Regions from separate parts of the Lysinibacillus sp. FSL R5-0849 genome, predicted to be linked through region 2. Evidence: riboswitches for the same ligand, from Rfam matches in the RefSeq annotation. Region 2 holds a riboswitch; each other region holds the start of a gene.

Region 1 (5,412 bases), 810 kb from region 2:
ATAAATATCATTGTAGCAGGGGACATGAATGACTTTGAATTCACACCAGCACTTGAAACATTAAAAGGTGATGTTTTAACGAATATGGTGGATAAAGCCCCAGAGACTGATCGTTTTACGTACTTCTTCCAAGGGAACAATCAAGTGTTGGATCATATTTTAGTTTCGAATAATCTTGCTAACGTTACGGCTATAGACTTGATTCATATTAATGCGAACTTTACAGAAGCGCAGGGGAGAGCATCGGATCATGACCCTGTATTAGTTCAAATTGATTTGAAAGCAGGAAAAGAAGAAATACCAACACCAATAGTACCTGAAAATGTATATAGCTTTAATAACTATAAGACTGGTAAATTAATAATGAATCGTCCAAGCATTTCATTAACGTTAGGAAAAAATACTAATATTAAAAATGGAATTTCAGTATTTAGTCAATATGCCGAATTCCATGGTGAAGGATTTGCAGACAAAACTGTAACAATCAGTCCTAAAAAAGGAAATGCGATTATTGATTTTAAAGGTACGGAAATTGGTGAAATTATTATCGAAGGAAAAAATGTAAAAGAAATTCGTAATTTACCTGCTGGAGCGACTATAACGTATACAAAAGGGGCTTCTGCTGAGGAAATTGAATTTAAGTAATAACTACTTGCAGTAAGAATGTTAGGCATATGTCAATCATTTAGTGGCTTGTTAATTTAAACTGCATGGATCATATTCATGAAGATCAGTATGCCATTCCAAACCCATTTGGAGTGGCTTTTACTTTTCTCATCTTATCAATATCTATGAAAAATGGAGAGTGGGTTCATTTTCATAAAATAGATAAAAAGAATTACCTTTATAAAGTGAATAGATGTACTTCAACTAACGGTGCTTAGTCGGTATTTTAGGCATGAAAACGAAAAATTTGACGAGAAAAAACTAAATAGATATTATAGATATGTTAAGTCCTTAATAGAGTGATTAGACCCAACCAGCTAAACTGTATCTTTTTTTATTGAGATCAATGACTCATATATAATTGGCTTAACAAATGGAATGAAAAAGATATCATACATATAATTAGCGATGTCTTTTGTCTTAATTACAGATATTAAAGGTCTGTAATATATTGTGATATGGAGGGAAATAATGATGAATCAATACGATTGTATGATTATAGGTGGAGGCCCTGCTGGGTTAAGTGCTGCCTTAACATTAGGAAGAGCGCGCAGAAAGGTTGCACTAGTTGATAATGGAACAAATCGGAATCGTGTAACTCAGGAGTCACATGGTTTTTTAACAAGAGATGGGATAAAGCCACAAGAATTTAAGAATCTCGCAAGTAAAGATATAGAATCTTATCCTTCTATAACAATGATGGATCAAACCGTCATAGAAATAATTAAAGATGATATAACTGGTTTATTTCTAGTCAATACTTCGGAAAATAAAACTTATGTAACTGAAAAAATACTGTTAGCTACTGGAATACAAGAGGAATTTCCACTCCCGCAAATCAGACAATATTATGGTAAAAGTTTGTTTAGCTGTCCATATTGCGATGGTTGGGAGCTGCGAGACAAGCCATTGGCTATCATTGCAGAAAACGAGGAGCATATTAGTCATATGACGAAATTGGTTTTTAATTGGTCACAGGATTTAATTGTTTTTACGAATGGTCATCAACTTTCCAAGAAGATTCAAAATGATTTTGAACAAAAGAAAATTAAGGCGTATACAAATACTATTAAAGATTTACATGGGGATGATGGTAACTTATCTAGTGTTGAATTAGAAACAGGTGACAATATTTTAAGAGCGGGTGGTTTTGTTGTGCCAAGTTTTTATCGTCCCAATAAATTTGCTAAACAGCTAAATTGTCAAGTTGATGAAAACGGAACAATTATGACTGATGGTGCTGGACGAACAACTGCGGCTGGAATATATATTGCTGGTGAAACGGAAAAGGGTGGTCCCTCTTCTTTAATGATTGCAGCTGCGGAAGGCTTTAAGGCTGCTTCAAGCATAAACATGGATATAACAATAGAAAGATTTTAAATTTATGGTTAGCTGATGAGTCATATAAAATTCATCAGCTATTTTGAATATGACTAGTCAAGCTGGCGGAGAATGAACTTGGATATGTTATACTATAAATAAATATAGAATAACTAGAAAAGGTACATATTCATTGTAAATTAGCTGAAAAGTGTAGAACCGTTGGTTGCCTCTCACCTGTATGTTGAGCACATTTTAGTAGTCTTCGTAATGTTATGACGACTACTAAAATGTGTCATCATCGTAAGAGAGGAGTCCTACTTTAGACTAGTACAATAAAAAATCTACGAAGATAGGATGTATAGAGTAGGATGCGAGATTTACATCATACTCATAGTTTTAGACATAATTGCATCTTTACTGTAAAGGAAGATGCCTTTTTTATGTATAAAATTACTAGGGTGGCTACGTTTTTAGGTAAATAAGCGACTATTATTTTTGTTCCTATTTTTTAATAAAATAATGCTATCGCTACATGGTTATATTTTATATGATTATGTTTTAGTTCGTTCTACAAGGTTATGTCAGAAAATATGATTAGTCTCAAATTGATGAACTTTTATTTCTCGATTTACTTTTTATATAAAGGATGGTACACTTAAAACTATCGAAAAACAATATATTGTGTTCGTTTTGTGTAGGTACTACTATATGTAGTTTAATAGGGAAGTTCGGTACTATTCCGACGCTGTCCCCGCAACTGTGAAGCTGACGATGATTGTAACCACTGTGTGCATTCGCATGGGAAGGAAATCAGAGATTGAAGCAAAGCCAGGAGACCTGCCTATATAAAACAAATTTATCATTTCTTCGGGGATTAAGAGATGGGAACGTCCGTATTTTTAGTATGTTAACGTTTCCATTTAAGCTATCTCTCTAGAAGAGGTAGCTTTTTTATTTTATGAAAAGAGGGATTACTATGAAACTTTATACAAAAACAATCTGTCCAAAATGCCTTTGGGTAAAATCCGAATTACAACGAGCAGGACTTGAAGCTGAAATTGTTAATATTGATCACGATGAACAAGCGAAAAAAACAATTATAGATGCAGGTTTTTTAAGTGTGCCTGTTTTAGAGGTAGATGAAACATTTATAGGTGAGGTTCAGGAAATTGTTTCTCGTATTGAGATGATTACACTATGATCGTTTACGCTAGTCGTACAGGAAATGTCCGTAATGTAGTATCTAAATTAAGGGCAGAATCTATTGAACTCTCTGAGGAATTAAGCTTGAATAAGCCTTATCTTTTAATTACATATACAGATGGCTTAGGTGACATTCCGGCAAAAGTGCAACGTTTTTTAGAGAAAAATAGAGATTTTTGTAAAGGAGTAGTTGCTAGTGGCAATAGTAACTTCGGACATCATGTCTTTGGCGCTGCTGGGGAAAAAATTGCTACTACCTATCATGTACCCTTAGTGAGGAAGTTAGATTTGCGTGGCAATCAAACAGATTATGAAGCAATACAAATGTTTTATGAAACGAGGGTAATGGGATGAAAACTTATTTAAAGCTTAATAATGACGTACTGAATCGTTATAGTACAACGGGACTACTAGAGCTAGAAAAGGACCGTGAGGCTACTCGCCGCTACTTTTTAGAATATGTCAACGTACGTTTACGTTATTTTATAGATATAGAGGAAAAAATCCGCTATTTAGTGGATGAGGGTTACTACGAGAAAGATTTTATCGACATGTACGAGATGGATTTTATAAAGATGCTGTACAAAAAAGCATATGATTATAATTTCCGCTTCCCATCATTTATGAGTGCAAGCAAATTTTATGACAGCTATGCTATGAAAAGTCGTGATGGTGAAGAAATCTTAGAAAAATATGAGGACCGTATTGTCATTATTGCCCTGTACTTAGCACAAGGGAATACTGTGCTAGCAAAACGTTCTGTTGAAGCAATGATGGAAGCCTATCAGCCAGCAACACCTACAGCATTAAATAGTGGGAAAAAAGCCCGTGGTGAATTAGTAAGCTGCTTTAAATTATCAATGGATGACTCTATGAATAGTATTGCTGAAAATATTGGCTATTGTTTAGAGCTATCACGCCTAGGCGGAGGGGTCGGGGTCAACTTAACGGATTTACGTCCTTTAGGTGATCCAATTAAAGAAATACTAAACCGTGCAAGTGGTGTTATACCAGTTGCAAAATTATTAGAAAACTCTTTTAGTTATTCTAATCAGCTCGGTCAACGAAATGGCTCAGGAGTTGTTTACCTAAATATCTTCCATGCAGATATAGAGAATTTCATTTCATCAAAAAAACCAAATGCTGATGATAAAATTCGCCTCGCAACACTATCAACAGGAATTATTATTCCAAGTATTTTCTTCGATCTGATGAAACGTGATAAAGATATAGTGTTATTTAGTCCATATGATATTTTTAAAGTATATGGTAAACGAATGTCGGAAATTTCAATTTCAGAAATGTACTATGAACTACTTGATAATCCTAAAATCCGTAAAATTAAACGTTTGAATGCGCGTAGACTCTATACTGAGGTGAAAAAAGCTCAATTTGAATCAGGTTATCCTTTTGAAATTTTTGATGATAATGTCAATGAAGTACATCCACTAAAAAATATCGGTCGTGTAAAAATGTCAAACCTATGTACTGAAATCTTGCAAGTTCAAGAAACTAGTGTCATTACAGATCAAGATCAACCAAACGAATATGGGTTAGATGTGTCGTGTAATTTAGGGTCAATTGATATTCATGCAGCGAGTAAAGTAAATGATTTTGAAACATTAATCGATACAGCTATGCACTTATTAACAAATGTGTCACAAATGACATACATCAAAAATGTCCCATCGGTGGCAAAAGCGAATCGATTAATGCACTCAGTAGGGCTAGGTTGTATGAATCTCCATGGACATCTTGTTACGGAGGGCATTATGTATGGCTCGAAAGATTCTATTGATTTCATGGACCGTTTTATGGAAGCAATGAACTATTATTCTCTTAAATCATCGATGGAAATGGCTAAAGAAAAAGCAGAAACGTTCTACCGATTTGAAGATAGCGATTATGCTTCCGGTAGCTATTTTGATCAATATGTAAATAAGAATGAAGAAGAGCTATCATCTGCTGTGTTAAAAGCACTTGGCAACATTCCAATTATCACTAATAAAATGTGGGAATTATTAAAGGAAGATGTTATGGAATATGGTCTATTTCATTCCTATCGTTTAGCGATAGCACCAACCGGCAGTATTTCGTATATTCGTAGCTGTACGGCATCCATCTCTCCTTGTACAGAGCGTGTAGAGGTCCGTGATTATGCAGATAGTCGCACGATTTATCCAATGCCACATTTAACAAACGAAAACAGTCATTTATATG
Region 2 (5,412 bases):
TTTTGAAGAGCAATTAATGACGAAGCAAAATCGCTCGTATTTTTATGAAAATTGCCAAATCATTTTTCAAAATGCTACGGCTGCTTTAAACCCCGTGTGGACCGTCAGGGAATTGTTACGCGAGCCCATACAGGTGGCACACAAGTCCTTCACGGACCGCGAAATACAGACAATGCTTGAAATGGTAAAGCTCCCATCAGATATTTTAGAAGCCCTGCCTTCTGAGCTAAGTGGAGGGGAGCGACAACGGGTTAATATACTAAGATCGATTTTAGTCGAACCTCAACTATTAGTATGTGATGAAATCGTTTCGAGCTTAGACCGCTTGATTCAACGAGAGATAATCGATTTATTAGTGACTTTAAATAAAGAAAAAAACATGGCGATTTTATTTATCTCGCATGATTTAAAGGCAGTTTCTTATTTGTGTAATCGCATTTACGTGATGAAATCGGGTGAAATTGTTGATGAGAGCCGTAAATGCGAAGGTGGCTTTGCTTTTACAGACAAGTATGCGCAAATGCTCTTCCAAGCCTTAGAAAACGAATAACATGAAAATAAACCGAAAAACACTTTCCTTATCTGAATGGAAAGTGTTTTTTATTCTTCTTTCAATGATCTGAGTGGGGCGGTCAAATCCTCAGAGGGGCTATAGATTGTATGGGTATCCCTTACGTTCATCCATGTACCAAAGATGAAAGCTATATTGGTTTCCAACCGTATCCACTACTTGTACGTCAAATTGTGGGGCAGCCATATTGACAGTTCCCTCATTTATCACTGCTGTCGTCATTCCTTTATGGAATAGGTTGAGAGAATCCTCATCCTCATATCCTTTTATAAAATCAGTATGCACAGAGCCAAATATAACGCTGTTAGAAATGCTGATCTTAGCCAATTTCTCAACTGCAAGCTCTTCATTCGTACAGCCTAAAACAACAATGGCTAATAGGGACATGACAATGAATAGGTGTGTTCGCAATGAGCCTCCTCCTTATAGAATAAATATTACAAAAACGAGGGTCGTAGCCCAGTTTTCATCATAATATAGTAAACAAACAAAAGCTGAAAGGGGATAAAGCATGGGTTTATTTGATGGATTAATCGGCAATGCAAGCGAGGTGAATTTTGAAAAATTACAGGAGGAGGTCAATGATTTACTAATTCCAAACGAAACCATTAAAAATGCCTATAAAATTATTAGAGACATATTTATTTTTACGAATAAACGATTAATCCTCATTGATAAGCAAGGAGTGACTGGCAAGAAAACGGAATACCATTCCATTCCCTATAAAAATATTGTCCATTTTTCAGTAGAAACGGCTGGTACATTTGATTTAGATGCTGAGCTAAAAATATGGGTATCAGGCAGTTCATTACCCATCCAAAAAAACTTCAATAAGGCGACCAATATTTATAAAGTGCAAAGTGTTTTAGCGCAGTATGTTTTAGGCTCGAATTAATGGTACCTATAGAAACAAAAGCAAAACACATCCAAAGCCCGCATATATGCGAGGCTTTTTTTGTTGTGATTAGAGGACAAATCATAGTGTTAGGTGTAGTTAAAAGTATATGGTAACTTTCGTATTACTTATATTTGGCATTAAACTATTCATTAGTAGAAAGGGGATGAATGTCATACAAGGTGCGAGATTTCTCGATATATTTTACAGTACAGTCGTAGGTTCCTTGTCTAACATCACTAAATTTATCAAAATCTCCAGTGAAATCAAGTTCGCCGTTAATGTCTACAAGTAGTTCGTGGATTGCGGTTCTTCCGTTTGATTCAAACTTTCTTACGGTACATTTACCAGTAACTATTTGAAAATTTTTAGTTTGAATAGCAATAAAATCTTCGATTGACCATACAACAAGAAACAAACATAGGACGCTGAAAAAAGACGCAGTAATTATAACCCCATAAAAATCCTTGTGACTACGTTTATTCTTTATAAAAAAGATTAGGAGAGATGTGCAAATGAGTAGCCCAATTAGTGGGAAGATGATGTCTAACAAAATATATTTCTCCTTTTGAATAACATATAGGCTATTATTCTACAATTATTTTTAATTACTTACTAGTAGAAATAATTTTTTGAAACAGTTTATTTAAGAAGAAAGTCAATCACACAATGTAGTTATTAGAAAGCAAAGCTACAAAGAAATCGAAGCGCTAATTGAAATCTCTCTCGCAACTTTAGCGAGCGAAAGAAGTGAGCAAATAAACTTGATCGATTTTTTGCGTTGAAAGTTCGTGACCCAAAAGTTCTCTATGCTGATCGGTGCTTTATGCTGCTCTGGCCTTACGCACAACTTTTTTTCTTTTTGAAGAACAATAGTTATAATATACACATTAATATTTGTAAAGATGGTGAAACAATGGAACAGATGCTAAAGGAAATAATGTCTCCAAGTAATCAATATAAAGTTCAAATTATAAAACGGAGAGATGGTCTTTTTACAACAGAAGTATATATGTGGCAAGAAGACTGCGGATATGAATTTTGGAGTCCTATTAAAATAGGATTGAGTTTGATTGAAACTGAGGAAGTAGCCGTAACATTAGCCATTGAACAATTAAGACAATACTCTGGTGAAATTATTACTCTGTAGTTACATCACTCAACACTGTCATACGTAGGGAGAATCAGTCAATCGGGTAGATAATTGTTTAGAGTCTTCTAAGTGAAGTTAGTTATTAGTTTGAATATTCTGAAATATCGTAAGATAATAATAAAGAAACTGGAATATTTTATGTTATTTGACATCGGAAATAGACTACCTTACAATTGATTTTAATAGTCTGTAAGGAATGTATAGAACACAGCATTCCTCCACAACTGAATAGCGTGTAGTAATAGGTGTAAATTGCGTGCAATTTGCTTAAAAGGGAAGTCGGTGTGAATCCGACACTGTCCCGCAACTGTAAATGTGAGCGACTTTTCAGCAACCACTGTCAAATGATGGGAAGGGGAAAAGTGGCGATGACCATGAGTCAGGATACCTGCCTAGTTACGAGTACACACCATAAACCTACGAGGAATAGGAGGTGGCATGTTGACAAAACAGAATGCTCTGTTCGTCACAGTACGTCATACGCCCAAAGTTCATGAAAGGGTTCATTTTAGAACTCCTTCACATTTACTTAGGGTTTGTTTGGCATTGTGTGATGAAGCACATTAAAGCGAAGGATTTCCTCAAACATAGTAGGAAGTCCTTTTTGTTTTGAAAATATGTACGCAAAGGGGATGCACATAGGATGAATATTCATGCAACGACAACACAGGAAACGCCTTTTGTAGATATGACGATTTGTAAGCAGTCACGGACAGAAATTGCTAAGAAAGCGAAAACAAGAATGGTGGTCGAATCACTAATTGATCAATTATTAGCAACGAGACTGATTCGCAACAATCGTTTTTTTGAGCAAATCTTATATAATAAAGACATTATTTGGATACAAAATGGGGAGGTAGAAGGCCATCTTTTTGCTCAGGCGAATTTAACGGATCAACTGAAAACGAAGACGAATAGCTTTATGATGTATATGCCAACCAACCCTATTGTTTATGAGGTGAATGGGGAGCAGTACCACTTAATTACACGCATTGATTCAACACGAGCAAAGCCTAATCTTGACCGTCTTTCACAGGAGCCCAATCCAGTGTTAAGCGCTGCACGTGTCAATGATTTACTATGCTCGATTGTCATACGTTTTTATGAAACGTATATGAACGATTTAGAGCAAATTCCTCATCAGGATAAACTAATTGCATTTGCACAGCAGGAATACACGCAGTTTCTTCAAGCCGTTCAGGAATTAAATGATTATCACTTTAATTGGCATCCACGTGGGAACGGCCACGAGCTATTATTAACATTAATTGATCAACTACAAATATTAAAAAGTCAGCCTGGAAAAGTAGTTATCGACTTCACGAATACGCAAGGTTATGTGGTGGTTGAACCTGCCTATCCGGTGCACAAGCCTTCAAAGAAAGCTGTTGGTGCCATATAAAAGCAAGCCCTCCATGAAGCGGAGGGCTTGCTTTATTTTTTGTAGGGATATTCTACCTTCATCTGAAGTACTAGTTCAACAGATTTGCCATGCTAGTACATGAACTTAGCTCTGACAATGCATGGCTGCTTGCGCCTCTTGCCAAGGGACAGAATAGCCTTTACCTTTTGAACAAAAAATGCTGGAAGAACTGTATTCAGGGTCGGCATTTTTATCATAGCCTATTTGAGATATTACTTCTTCTGCATGATGACACACATCATAGCCATCAAATTGGAGGGTAAGCGCACCTTTCCCATTTGTATAGGCGGCAAAAATCGTGCTATAGCTCATGAAGGTCGCTACTGGTGCACGTCCTGTTAATACAACGTCTGTTTCAGTGAGTACAGGGTCGTCGAAGGTGCCAGCAGCCTGTTGAATGTCGGTCATCATACGGCCAATAAAGTCATTGGAAGCCTTCATTTTAAAGCGATAATACGGCTCAAGCAGGACGTTCTGTGCTTGTTCCAGTCCTTGGCGCAGTGCTCGGAAAGTGGCTTCTCGGAAATCACCGCCAGACGTATGTTCATTATGTCCACGTCCCGTTAAAAGCGTAAAATGAATATCTGTTACTGCGTAGCCTGTGAGTAAGCCATGATGATCACGTTCAAACAAATGCTTCTCTACGAGGCGCTGGTTGCCCACTGATAAATCATCTGCATGGCAGGCATTGCTAAAGGTAATGCCAGTCCCACGTTCATTTGGCTGCATTAATAAATGAATTTCTGCATAATGCTTAAGTGGTTCAAAATGTCCGTAGCCTGTAACGGTTGTCGCAATTGTTTCCAAATATAATATTTGCGGCTCTCCAAAAGAGATGTTTAATGTAAAGCGCTTCAATAATACTTCTATCAGTACCTCTAACTGAATGACACCCATTATATGCACATGGATTTCCTGAAACTTTTCCTGCCATACGACACGCAATGATGGCTCCTCGGCCTCTAGTAGACGGAAAATCTTTAATACTTCTTTAATATGTTGCTCACCCTCATATTGAACTTTTGCCTGTAATGTAGGGACAAGCTCATAGGGCTGTGATAGCGTGTTACTGCCAATGCGATCGCCAATGTGTGCCTGGCTGAGCCCTTTAACAGCGAAGATTTCACCAGCCTCAACATGCTGAACAGTTTCAAAACGGCTGCCGTTATAAAGACGAATTTCTGTTACTTTCTCTGTAAGGTCTCCAAACGTAAATTCATCTCGAACATGTAATTTGCCTGTTAAAGCCTTGATGAATGTTAAACGCTGATGGCCATCATGTCGTATTTTAAAGACCTCTCCTTGAAACGGTGCTTCCGGCTCGAAGTGAGTACCCGTTATGAGTGGAAGTTGAGCAATCAATTCTTGAA
Region 3 (5,412 bases), 2.0 Mb from region 2:
TACTGGGAGAGGTTGTTCGAATTATTGCGCTGTTAACTCATCTTCTGTTACCCATTTATGATTTTTCACTGCTTCACCATTCGTGGTTGAAGTGTAATCAACCATATAAACTGTGGTTGGTACAGCTTCTTCAATGCGGACGGTTGCGTTTTTCATGCCTTCCATATGAGTAGCGGTCGTTTTTACCTCTGTACCAGGGGACAGTGGTGCTTCCCCAACATCCAATAATTCCTCATGGATAATCCATTTATGATTCTCTACACGTTTGCCACCTGATGTTGGATCATAAGAAATGATATAGGCTGTAGTTTTATAGGCACCAACAATCGTCGCTTCGGCACCCTTCATCCCCTCCATATGCCCATCTGTCATCATAGCGGTACTTCCAACCGGAAATGCTGGATCTTCAGCTTTTCTTAATGTAGCCGGCACTTCTGCTGAGCTAGAATGATTCATTGTGGAGTGATCCATTTCTGTTTGTTGCTCAGTCTCAGGAGTAGTATCTGAAGTTGATGAAGGCTCTGTTTTATCTTCAGAGCAAGCGGATAAAGTAAGTATAGCAACTGCTGATAATAGTCCACCTGACCATCTTCGCTTGAATGTCATATGAGATCCTCCTTTCTATTTGCCCTTACTGTAACAAACAAATATGCAGAAATGATGGACATTCATTATTACAAAAAACTTCTTTAGTCTATTGACTAAAGAAGTGGATGGAAGCGCTATTGAATGGGCATGATTTTCAATGTTTTTTGTAGTCGGTACGCTAAAATACCAGCGAAAATAGCTAAGATAATATCTTTTGGGAGTGGGGGAATCATCCAGAGCCATGCTAATCTATAGGAAAAATCCTCTGGCGCACTGGCCCATAGTTTATACGCAATAAACATCCAGTTTGTACCAACTAAATAATTGATAGCAGTTGCGATGAATGCGGCTAGTATATAGCTTTTCTTTGTACCACTTCGTTCTACCATTAAACCGGCAACATATGCTGCTAAAATAAAAGTGATAATAAATCCAAATGTAGGGCTTAATAGTTGACTGAACCCTCCACCAAAGCGAGCAAAGACAGGTGCTCCTGCTAATCCAATACACATATAGACTGTGCAGGCAAGCGCTCCCTTCCTACTACCCAAAATAAGTCCGGCTAAAATGGCAAAAAAGGTTTGTAGAGTAATCGGCACTCCTCCCACTGTCATAAAGGGCACAAAGGAAGTTATATTGGCACCGATCATCATGAGGGTAGAAAATATTCCGATATAGGCAATATCTACCGTCTTTAATTTTGGATGACTTTGTTCTGATACTGTTGACATGACTTCACCTCTAATTTCAAAGTATTTATCGTTAGTGTAAAAAACTAAAACAAATGTGTCAACTTAATTATAAGTGTAGGTTAACTTAAGTGTGTTGGAAATTCCTTGTAGACTAACTATCTATAAAAATGTATGATAGAATCGTCATAATTTTTTAACTTTACATACTATTGGTGTGACATTTTAAACAATGTCGCTTAAAAGGGAAGTCGGTGGAAGTCCGACGCTGTCCCGCAACTGTAACGAGGAGTCCTATCATGTTTATTTGCCACTGTTAAAAATGGGAAGGCTATTTATAGGATGATGAATCGAAGTCAGGAGACCTGCCAATAAGTAATACCTGTAATGCCCACGAGGATGCAAGCAATTACGGACAATAGCTGGATTTTCTGACTTTGTTTATTCGAGGGTATTTTTGTGCGTATTTTTGCATGAAATGCCTTTTTTTATTGAGTGCCAACTGAAGTAAGATCATCTGACCTACATTATGCGAACGTATATTTAATTGCTTCATTCATCATCTTAGTAGGAGTTTAATGAATGAATAAAAAATTTATGTTATTTTCTTTAGTGCTTCTTTTAGTATTAATCGTATCCATGACACTTGCTGTAATGGTTGGATCTGTTTCGGTGACGCCATTATATGTATGGAAAGTAATTCTTTCGAAATTACCCTTTATACAACACTCAATAGAGCAAGATTGGAGTCGCTCACAGGAAATCATTATTTGGCAAATAAGAGTACCCCGTGTCATCCTTGCCGCTATTGTAGGAGCGGGTTTAGCCATTGCAGGGGCAGCGATTCAAGCACTTGTACGAAATTCCATTGCAGACCCATATATTTTAGGAATTTCTTCAGGAGCAGCAGTTGGAGCAACTTCAGTAATTATTTTAGGTGCTTTTTCATTTTTAGGTATCTACGCACTTTCTGTATCAGCCTTTATAGGGTCTTTGCTCGCAATTGGGTTAGTGTTTTTCTTATCGCGCGTAGGTGGCCGTGTCTCGATTTTTCGCTTGCTATTGGCAGGGATGGCGGTTTCCTTTATATTAACGGCCATTTCTAATTTTATATTAATGATGTCGAAGCAAGAGGGAGCTTTAAAGTCCGTTATGTTTTGGATGTTAGGCAGCTTAGCTGGAGCAAAATGGAATAATATTATTATTCCCGCCTCCATCTTTTTCATTGTGTTCGGGCTTTTATGGCTATTCTATCGAAATTTAAATTTGCTATTACTTGGGGAAGAGGCGGCGGTAACGTTAGGAGTGAATCTTCAACAATTTCGCATACAGCTCATTTTACTTGTCTCACTTTTAACGGGGGTACTTGTAGCAGTGAGCGGTTCTATCGGATTTGTGGGATTAATCATTCCGCATATAGTACGATTAATTGTCGGTTCTAACTATAAATATGTAATACCAGTCAGTGCTTTATTGGGAGGGATTTTCTTAGTTTGGGCAGATGCATTAGCTCGAATTATTATTGCTCCACAGGAAATGCCAATCGGTATTATTACAGCCTTTTGTGGGGGGCCGTTTTTCATTTGGTTACTCCGTCGTAATAATTATTCTTTCGGTGAAGGAGATTAACTTCCATGACATTAGAAGCAAAACAAGTATCATTCTCCATTTACGATCAGCGAATACTTCATGAGGTAAGTGTAAAAATAAAGGAAAAGCAATTTGTCGGGTTAATTGGCCCCAATGGTAGTGGGAAGTCGACATTGCTTAAAAATATGTATCGTCTCCTAAAGCCAGAAAGTGGGACAGTCTTGTTAAATGAACAAGATATTTTAAAGCAATCTAGTAAAGCCATTGCTAAAAATTTAGCCGTTGTTAGTCAAGAAACACCCGTATTATTTGACTTTACTGTTCATGATTTAGTCAGTATGGGAAGGACTCCACATAAAAAGCTATTAGAGCTTGATCAGGAGCAAGATTTTCAAATTGTAAAAGATGCTTTGAAGCAAACGGGCATATTGCACCTAGCGAAACGAAGCTTTAGCTCACTTTCCGGTGGGGAGAAGAAGCGTGTTATGGTGGCAAGAGCACTCGCTCAGCAAGCACAGGTCCTTATATTAGATGAACCAACAAATCATTTAGATATTCAACATCAACTTCAACTGATGGACTTAATTCAAACTTTGCATCTAACAGTAGTAGCCGCTCTCCATGACTTGAATATCGCTGCTATGTACTGTGACCAAATTTATGTTTTACAGCGCGGACGCATTGTTTGCCATGGTACACCAGAAGAAGTACTTACACCATCATTGTTGCGAGAAGTATTTGGAGTATTTGCTGATATTCAAACACATTCACTGACGGGTAAGCCGTATCTTACATATGTCCCTGAACAATTCGCAAGAGGGGGCAACCCTATTTAGTTTGCCACGATCATTCAACACCATCTAATAAAAAAGGGCGCTCCTTCATATAAGAGGGCGCCCTTTGTCATCTACTATTAAGATACCGCTTTTAAACCTGCAACTCCAATGATAATCGCAATGATGCTGATGATTCGTGCAAGGTTTTTAGATTCCCCAAAGAACATAATATTGACCAGCACGGCACCTACAGTTCCAATACCAACCCAAACAACATAGGCGATGCTTAGTTGTAAATAGTTGAAGGAAGCATATAAAAGTGCAAAGGATAAACCAAAGCCTCCGACGTATAATAATAAATTTCGTACGGTTTTATGTTGACTATAAAAGCGTAAACCAATGACACCGACTATTTCCGCCACTGCTGCTAATATAACGAATACCCAGCCCATTATGCATCCACTCCTTTTGTCGTACTAGTATCCTTCGATGGATTATCCGCCAATTTTAGGCCAATAACGCCCAATACTAAAATAACCATGAATATCCCTTTAATTGCATTAAAATCACCATTGAAAATAAAAATATCCATTAATGTAGTACCAATTGCACCTGCTCCAGCGAAAATTGCGTAGACAGTACCCGTAGGGAGTTTTTCACAAGCCTTCGATAAGAAGTGAAAATCAACAGCGATAATAGATACAATAATGATCCAATGCCACCATGTATTTGCTACGTTAAAACCGAATATCCAAAACAATTCAAATAAACTTGTTAGTCCAACATACATCCATTCTTTTTGCATAAATAAATTCCTTCCGTAGTAGAATTTTATGACTGACATTCAGTCATTTTTGAGATAAAAGAGAACGCCACTTATGCGTGGCGTAGGCCAAGTGCGTGATATAAAAAGTCTAGAAGCTCAAGCTTAAGCTGCTGCATGGTTTCATCCTTGCTATCGTCAAACAAATAAATTTGTTCGGCAGCAGATTCGATTAGACCAATGATAAGCTTGGCTGATCGCGATGGATTAATGGAATCTCGGATGATTCCTTGTCGCTGAGCCGTTAATAAAAAATGACTCATCCAAGCATAGTAGGGTGAATAGATGTTTTCCCACTCTTTCAAATGCTCAGTTTGTGCAATACCCGCATAAATAAGTGCGACAATATCTCCATATTCTTTCGTAATTAAGAAAATCATCTCTACCACTTCTTCAAGCTGCTGTTCAAAGGGTTTATGATCTGAAACACCTTCTTCGACAGTAGCCATAATGCGCTCTACCATATTTTTGGCAATAGCGGGCATAACCGAAAGACGCGATGGGAAATAAAGATAAAATGTTCCTTGTGCAATACCAGCTGTCTTTACGATATCTGAAACCTTTGTTTTTTCAATACCTTTTTCTCGAAATACTTCAATGGCTGCTTGAATAATTTTTTCTTCCTTTGACATGATATCCCTCACTTTGCCTTACTTATTAGTATGTTACAGGAGAGAAAAATGAATGTCAACGAAAAATGACTGATAGTCAGTCATTTTCGGCGAGTATAGTTGTTTTAACTTCAGGGAACTTTATGTTTGAAAGGATTGATGACAATGGAAAACATTAAATTTGCACAATTAGATTCACAGCAACTTGCGAAAATTAATGAACTGGAGAAAAAAATGGGTGTCACATTAGTTGCCTATGATTCATCATCTATGCCACCAAATAGCTCTGGGGCTTATGAGGAAAATAATAGCACAACCAATAATCATCCATCATA
Region 4 (5,412 bases), 280 kb from region 2:
GTGCGAGCAATAATTACTAATGTAGGGGCTATTTGTTTAATCGTTTTTATTTTTTGTATCATTTCCTCTATTGAAATAAGAGTTTTGCCATTTAAATGTCCACATTTTTTAGGAAGATTTTGGTCCTCTAGCTGTACGGCAGCGACCCCTGCCTCTACCATTTCACGAGCAGTACGGGCAACATTTAATACACCACCAAAGCCCGTATCAATATCCACTAGCATAGGTAAATTAGTAGCCCGAATAATATCACTAGCACGCTGAGCTATTTCATTTGAATAAATCATCCCTAAATCTGGCAGGCCTCTACTCGCTGTATACGCGGCACCCGAAAGATACAGTGCATCAAAGCCAACTTTTTTAGCCATTAAACCTGCCATTGCATCATGTGCTCCGGGTATTTGCAAAATAGCTGAACGAGCAATAAGAGCTTTAAATTGTTCAGCTAATTGTTTTTGTGTCTTCGCTTCTTGAACAATCCACGCCATTTTTAAAAACCTCCTCTTTATTGCGTTCGGAATCCTTCTAAATTAAATAAATAGATTAATAAATTCATGGACAGCAATTTGTTCAAGCAGCTCTTTATTTGCACAAACCTCATTTATTGTATTGAGTTGTTTTTGAGAATAATGCGTACTAATGTTTTGCTGGAATTTATCAATGATCTGAGGAAATGCTTCCTCACGGCGGAAACGATGTCCTAAAGGATATTCACACTCAATTAGCTCGGATGATGTACCATCTTTGTAATAAACTTGAACAGCATTCGCAATGGATCGTTTATCAGGGTCTAAATAGTCGATTGTATATTGGCTTTTTTCCACGACAACCATTTTATTTCGCAAGTCATCAATACGTGGGTCTACAGCCACCTCATCTTCGTAGTGATCTGCTGTAATGTCACCATAAATAAGACCAATAGCTGTAATATATTGAAGGCAGTGATCACGATCAGCAGGATTGTGAAGTGGCCCTTCTTTATCGATAATTCGTATGGCTGATTCATGCGTCGTAATGTTAATGCGGTCAATTTCAGCTAGGCGATTCTTTACTTCAGGATGTAAATGAACAGCACATTCTGCAGCCGTTTGAGCATGAAATTCTGCAGGGTAAGACACTTTAAAGAGGACATTTTCCATAACATAAGATGCAAGTGGTCTCGCAAGCTTTAATTCTTGCTTATTAAAGAGCACATCTTGGAATCCCCAGCCTGGTGCAGATAATGCAGTTGCATAGCCCATTTCCCCTTTCACAGCCATCATTGCTAGTTGTACCGCCCTGCTTGTAGCGTCACCAGCAGCCCATGATTTTCTAGATCCCGTATTAGGGGCATGTCGATAGGTTCTTAAACTTGAATTATCAATCCAAGCATTTGATAAAGCATTGACAATTTCTTGATGAGTACCACCTAAAGCCTTTGTTACTACAGCTGTTGTTGCTATTTTGACAAATAAGACGTGATCTAAGCCAACACGATTTAAGCTATTTTCGAGTGCAAGTATTCCTTGTATTTCATGAGCTTGTATCATCATTTCTAAAACGTCTTTTATTTGGAGAGGCTCTTGCCCTTCTGCAACACCTACACGACTCAAATAATCGGCTACAGCTAAAATGCCACCTAGATTATCAGAAGGATGCCCCCATTCTGCCGCCAACCATGTATCGTTATAATCCAACCAACGGATCATACAACCGATATTAAAGGCACCTTTAACTGGATCAAGGACATAGGATGTTCCTGGAATACGAGTACCATTTGGAACGACTGTACCTGGTACTACAGGACCCAGAAGTTTTGTACATTCAGGATATTGTAAAGCTAAAATGCCACAACCTAACGTATCCAATAAAACATATCGAGCCGTTTCGTAAGCTTCTTCGCTCGTAATCTTTGTGTTTAATACGTAATCCGCAATATCAACAAGAAGCTGGTCTGTCATCGTTTTTTCATTCGTTTTAATCATCTATATCTTCCTTTCAAGGTATGAATTTGATATACTAGTATGCTGATGGGCATTGGTCAGAATGTCCATCAGCTCTATGGCGAGTTGTTAAAACTTGATTATACCGACAATTCTTCAAGGTTATGACGCTCGCCTATATAATGAACACGAGGTCTAAATAATCGATTATTGTCATGTTGTTCGATCACATGTGCACATAAACCAATCGTTCGAGAGCCAAAGAAAATAGGCGTATATAATTCAATTGGTAAGCCCAGCATGTAGTACACTGGCGCAGCATAATAATCTAAATTTGGATACAAGCCTTTTTCCTCCACCATCACTTTTTCACCAGCTTCACACATGTGATATAAGCGGTCATCCCCTTGCTCCAAGCATAATTTATACAAAGCTTCTTTCATGATCTGCGCTCTTGGGTCCATTTTTTTCATATAGACACGATGGCCAAAGCCCATTATTTTCTCTTTATTTTTGAGCTTGTTTTTCAGCATCGCTTCAAAGCCTTCCACTGTCTTAGCTTCAAGCAGCATATACATGACTGCCTCGTTCGCCCCACCATGCAAATTTCCTTTCAATGATGCGACAGCACCAGTTAGAGCACCATACAGATCGGATTGTGTGGAGGCAATAACACGAGCAGCAAAGGTCGAATTCGGCATTTCATGTTCACTATATAAAACAAGTGATTGGTCAAAAATTTCCTCTTCTAATGGTGTTGGTTTTCTTCCAGTAATCATGTAATAAAAATTAGCACTATATGAAAGCTCACTATCCGGTTCTACTACCTCTTGACCATTTAATACACGGTAGCTATTCGCAACGATATTGGGCATTCCGCCTAAAAGTCGATATGCTCGTGTTACATTCTTTTCAGTCGAACGATCATTGATGTGCTGATCATACCCTGCTAACGCTGAAATTCCAGTTCTAAGGCCGTCCATAGCATGTGTCCCATTTGGTAATAAGTTGAAAATTTGAAAAAGCTCTTGTGGAACGTGATAGTTTTCTTTCAATTTATCTTGTAAGTCAGCTTGTTGCTCAGTAGTTGGTAGGTTTCCGTGCAATAATAAATGGACAATATCTAAATAGGAATATCGCTGAGATAGTTCAATCAAATCATAGCCCCGTATAACAATTTGGCTTCCTACTACGTCTAAGAAAGACAGTTTTGTTTCCGCAGCAATAACTCCATCAAGACCTGGTGAATACGTTAACTCCATGAATTACAACCCCTTTGTTTAATCATTCTTGTAAGCGTTACCATTCAAACTCGAAAGAACAACAAAAAAACAACTTCTACCCCTTTAGAAGTTGTTAATCTACAAAAGTATGACAGAACAAAAAACAGTGAACTTACATCCATTCACAATCACCATACAGTAGCTAACACCTCCCTATCCTCGTAGGTCAATTGATGCTTATTTAGCGGCAGGTCTCCTGACTTATCATCAACATTCCTATAACACCTTCCCGTTTTGATGAACAAAACAGTGGCCACGTTATGGAACTCCTACATACAGTTGCGGGACAGTGTTGGACTCACACCAACTTCCCTTTTAATCAAATGGAATCAAACCCATTTGAACCACCAAAATTTAGCATATTCAATTTGTCTTTTTACCTTAACATAGAGGTTTCCAAACAATCAATATAGGTAAAATTCAGAAAAGACTGATTATAAAAAGCTATTTTTCATTTTTGACGAACTATTCTGCATATTTAAGCATTATTTCGCTCAAAAAAAGATTGTTAATCAATCCCAATGAAGCTATATTTATGAAGTCTACTTTAAAAAAGCGAATTATTTTGCATAACGATGAAACGTGGAGTGACGGGATGGGCTATATAACAGAATTAAGAAAGCTTATCGGTAATAGACCGATTATAAGCGTCGGTTCGACAGTTCTTGTTGTTAATGATGATAAGAAGATACTCTTTCAACATCGTTCAGATACGTTGGATTGGGGATTACCTGGCGGCTCAATGGAAATAAACGAAACATTAGAGCAGGTTGCTGCTCGTGAACTTTATGAGGAAACTGGACTCGTGGCTACAGAGTTTGATTTTATCGGTGTTTTTTCAGGACCTGATTATTACTACTGTTATCCGAATGGCGATGAAATCCATACAGTCATTCACCTGTATAGGGCTAAACATGTAAGGGGTGTATTGGAAATGAAAGATGGTGAGAGCTTAAGCCTCACTTATTTCAGTAAGGAAGAACTTCCGAATAATATGGAACAGAGGACGGTCGCTCTCTTATACAACCTAGAGGGTAAAATATGGGGGTTCGAAAGCTCCTTTACGAAGCTTTCCAAATAACAATGTAAGAATTTTAATAAGGACTTTCTTCGCAAAGACATTCCAGTTCATTCTAAAGTATTCTTGTGAATTCTTTCGCGAGGGTGAGTGGGTAAAATCGCGTTGTATAGCTCAAGTGATGCGGAATGCTTAAATGGTTCACCTTTCATACTTTCCTCTACTAGCTGACCATTTTGCATGACAAGGATGCGATCTGAAATAAAGCGTGTAGCCTGTAGGTCATGAGAAATGAAAATGTATGCAAGTTGCAAATCCTTTTGTAGTGTCTGTAGTAATTGAATGATATGTTTTTGCAAAATCATATCTAAACTACTAATGGCTTCATCTAAAACAATTAATTTTGGGTGTAAGGCAAGCGCTCTTGCAATGTTAACACGCTGTTGTTGTCCTCCGCTAAGCTGGGAGGGATACTTTTCGGTAATAGATTTGTCTAACTCTACATGATCAAGTAATTCCTTTACCTTATAATGTCTCTCAGCTGAGCTATAATGCTCGAAATTTAGGTACGGTTCCTCTAAAATTTGAAAAATGGTCTGCTTTGGATTTAATGAATGATAGCTATTTTGAAAGACTGCTTGTAAATCTCTCCGTATCATTTTTTTCTGTTGGCTAGTGGCATCATAAAGATTAACCCCTTGAAATAGAATCTCACCGGCTGTTGGCCTTTCCATTCCTAATATAATTCGGCCCAATGTGCTTTTTCCTGAGCCACTTTGTCCAACAATCCCTAAGCATTCCCCCTCCTGAAGTGAAAATGATACTTTCTGTAATACAGGAGCATCCTGTCTTCGCTTGAATATGAACGGTCTATGTGCATAGTTCTTCTCAATATTTCTCACTTCTAGTAGCTTCAATTTTTTCACCTCTAAAACATAATTCGGGATTGTAATAGTTTTTTTGTATAAGGATGCTGAGGTGCATCAAAAAAATCATAGACATTCGCTTGTTCAATTATTTCCCCCTTATACATCACGGCCACGTCATCAGCAAGTTCAGCAATAACGCCTAAATCATGTGTCACAAGAAGGATGGCTGCCTGTGTTTCCAAGCGAATACGGTCAAATAAGGTCAATACCTGCTTTTGATTGACTGTATCAAGAGCTGTCGTTGGTTCATCAGCTATATA

The links. Region 2 has a riboswitch for cobalamin ahead of MKY80_RS10520 (hypothetical protein). Riboswitches for the same ligand answer to the same signal wherever they lie in the genome.
Region 1: another riboswitch for cobalamin. It lies ahead of MKY80_RS06290 (glutaredoxin); the one in region 2 lies ahead of MKY80_RS10520 (hypothetical protein).
Region 3: another riboswitch for cobalamin. It lies ahead of MKY80_RS20525 (iron chelate uptake ABC transporter family permease subunit); the one in region 2 lies ahead of MKY80_RS10520 (hypothetical protein).
Region 4: another riboswitch for cobalamin. It lies ahead of mmgD (citrate synthase); the one in region 2 lies ahead of MKY80_RS10520 (hypothetical protein).

The regions. Positions count from the first base shown of each region.
Region 1 covers NZ_CP152004.1:1,329,580-1,334,991, forward strand. Annotated here, with positions in the region: gene MKY80_RS06280 (chitobiase/beta-hexosaminidase C-terminal domain-containing protein) at 1-645, shown strand, start outside; gene MKY80_RS06285 (NAD(P)/FAD-dependent oxidoreductase) at 1,141-2,046, shown strand; cobalamin riboswitch at 2,669-2,849, shown strand; gene MKY80_RS06290 (glutaredoxin) at 2,966-3,190, shown strand; gene nrdI (class Ib ribonucleoside-diphosphate reductase assembly flavoprotein NrdI) at 3,187-3,546, shown strand; gene nrdE (class 1b ribonucleoside-diphosphate reductase subunit alpha) at 3,543-5,412, shown strand, end outside.
Region 2 covers NZ_CP152004.1:2,140,725-2,146,136, forward strand. Annotated here, with positions in the region: gene MKY80_RS10495 (dipeptide/oligopeptide/nickel ABC transporter ATP-binding protein) at 1-550, shown strand, start outside; gene MKY80_RS10500 (hypothetical protein) at 650-982, opposite strand; gene MKY80_RS10505 (PH domain-containing protein) at 1,083-1,466, shown strand; gene MKY80_RS10510 (hypothetical protein) at 1,612-2,019, opposite strand; gene MKY80_RS10515 (hypothetical protein) at 2,383-2,616, shown strand; cobalamin riboswitch at 2,846-3,030, shown strand; gene MKY80_RS10520 (hypothetical protein) at 3,263-4,021, shown strand; gene MKY80_RS10525 (TetM/TetW/TetO/TetS family tetracycline resistance ribosomal protection protein) at 4,127-5,412, opposite strand, start outside.
Region 3 covers NZ_CP152004.1:4,141,213-4,146,624, reverse strand. Annotated here, with positions in the region: gene MKY80_RS20535 (YdhK family protein) at 22-606, opposite strand; gene MKY80_RS20530 (biotin transporter BioY) at 723-1,319, opposite strand; cobalamin riboswitch at 1,474-1,665, shown strand; gene MKY80_RS20525 (iron chelate uptake ABC transporter family permease subunit) at 1,860-2,906, shown strand; gene MKY80_RS20520 (ABC transporter ATP-binding protein) at 2,912-3,703, shown strand; gene MKY80_RS20515 (SMR family transporter) at 3,781-4,095, opposite strand; gene MKY80_RS20510 (SMR family transporter) at 4,095-4,448, opposite strand; gene MKY80_RS20505 (TetR family transcriptional regulator) at 4,520-5,101, opposite strand; gene MKY80_RS20500 (hypothetical protein) at 5,243-5,412, shown strand, end outside.
Region 4 covers NZ_CP152004.1:2,415,937-2,421,348, forward strand. Annotated here, with positions in the region: gene prpB (methylisocitrate lyase) at 1-488, opposite strand, end outside; gene MKY80_RS11790 (bifunctional 2-methylcitrate dehydratase/aconitate hydratase) at 531-1,964, opposite strand; gene mmgD (citrate synthase) at 2,063-3,184, opposite strand; cobalamin riboswitch at 3,374-3,569, opposite strand; gene MKY80_RS11800 (NUDIX hydrolase) at 3,801-4,286, shown strand; gene MKY80_RS11805 (dipeptide/oligopeptide/nickel ABC transporter ATP-binding protein) at 4,334-5,149, opposite strand; gene MKY80_RS11810 (ABC transporter ATP-binding protein) at 5,152-5,412, opposite strand, start outside.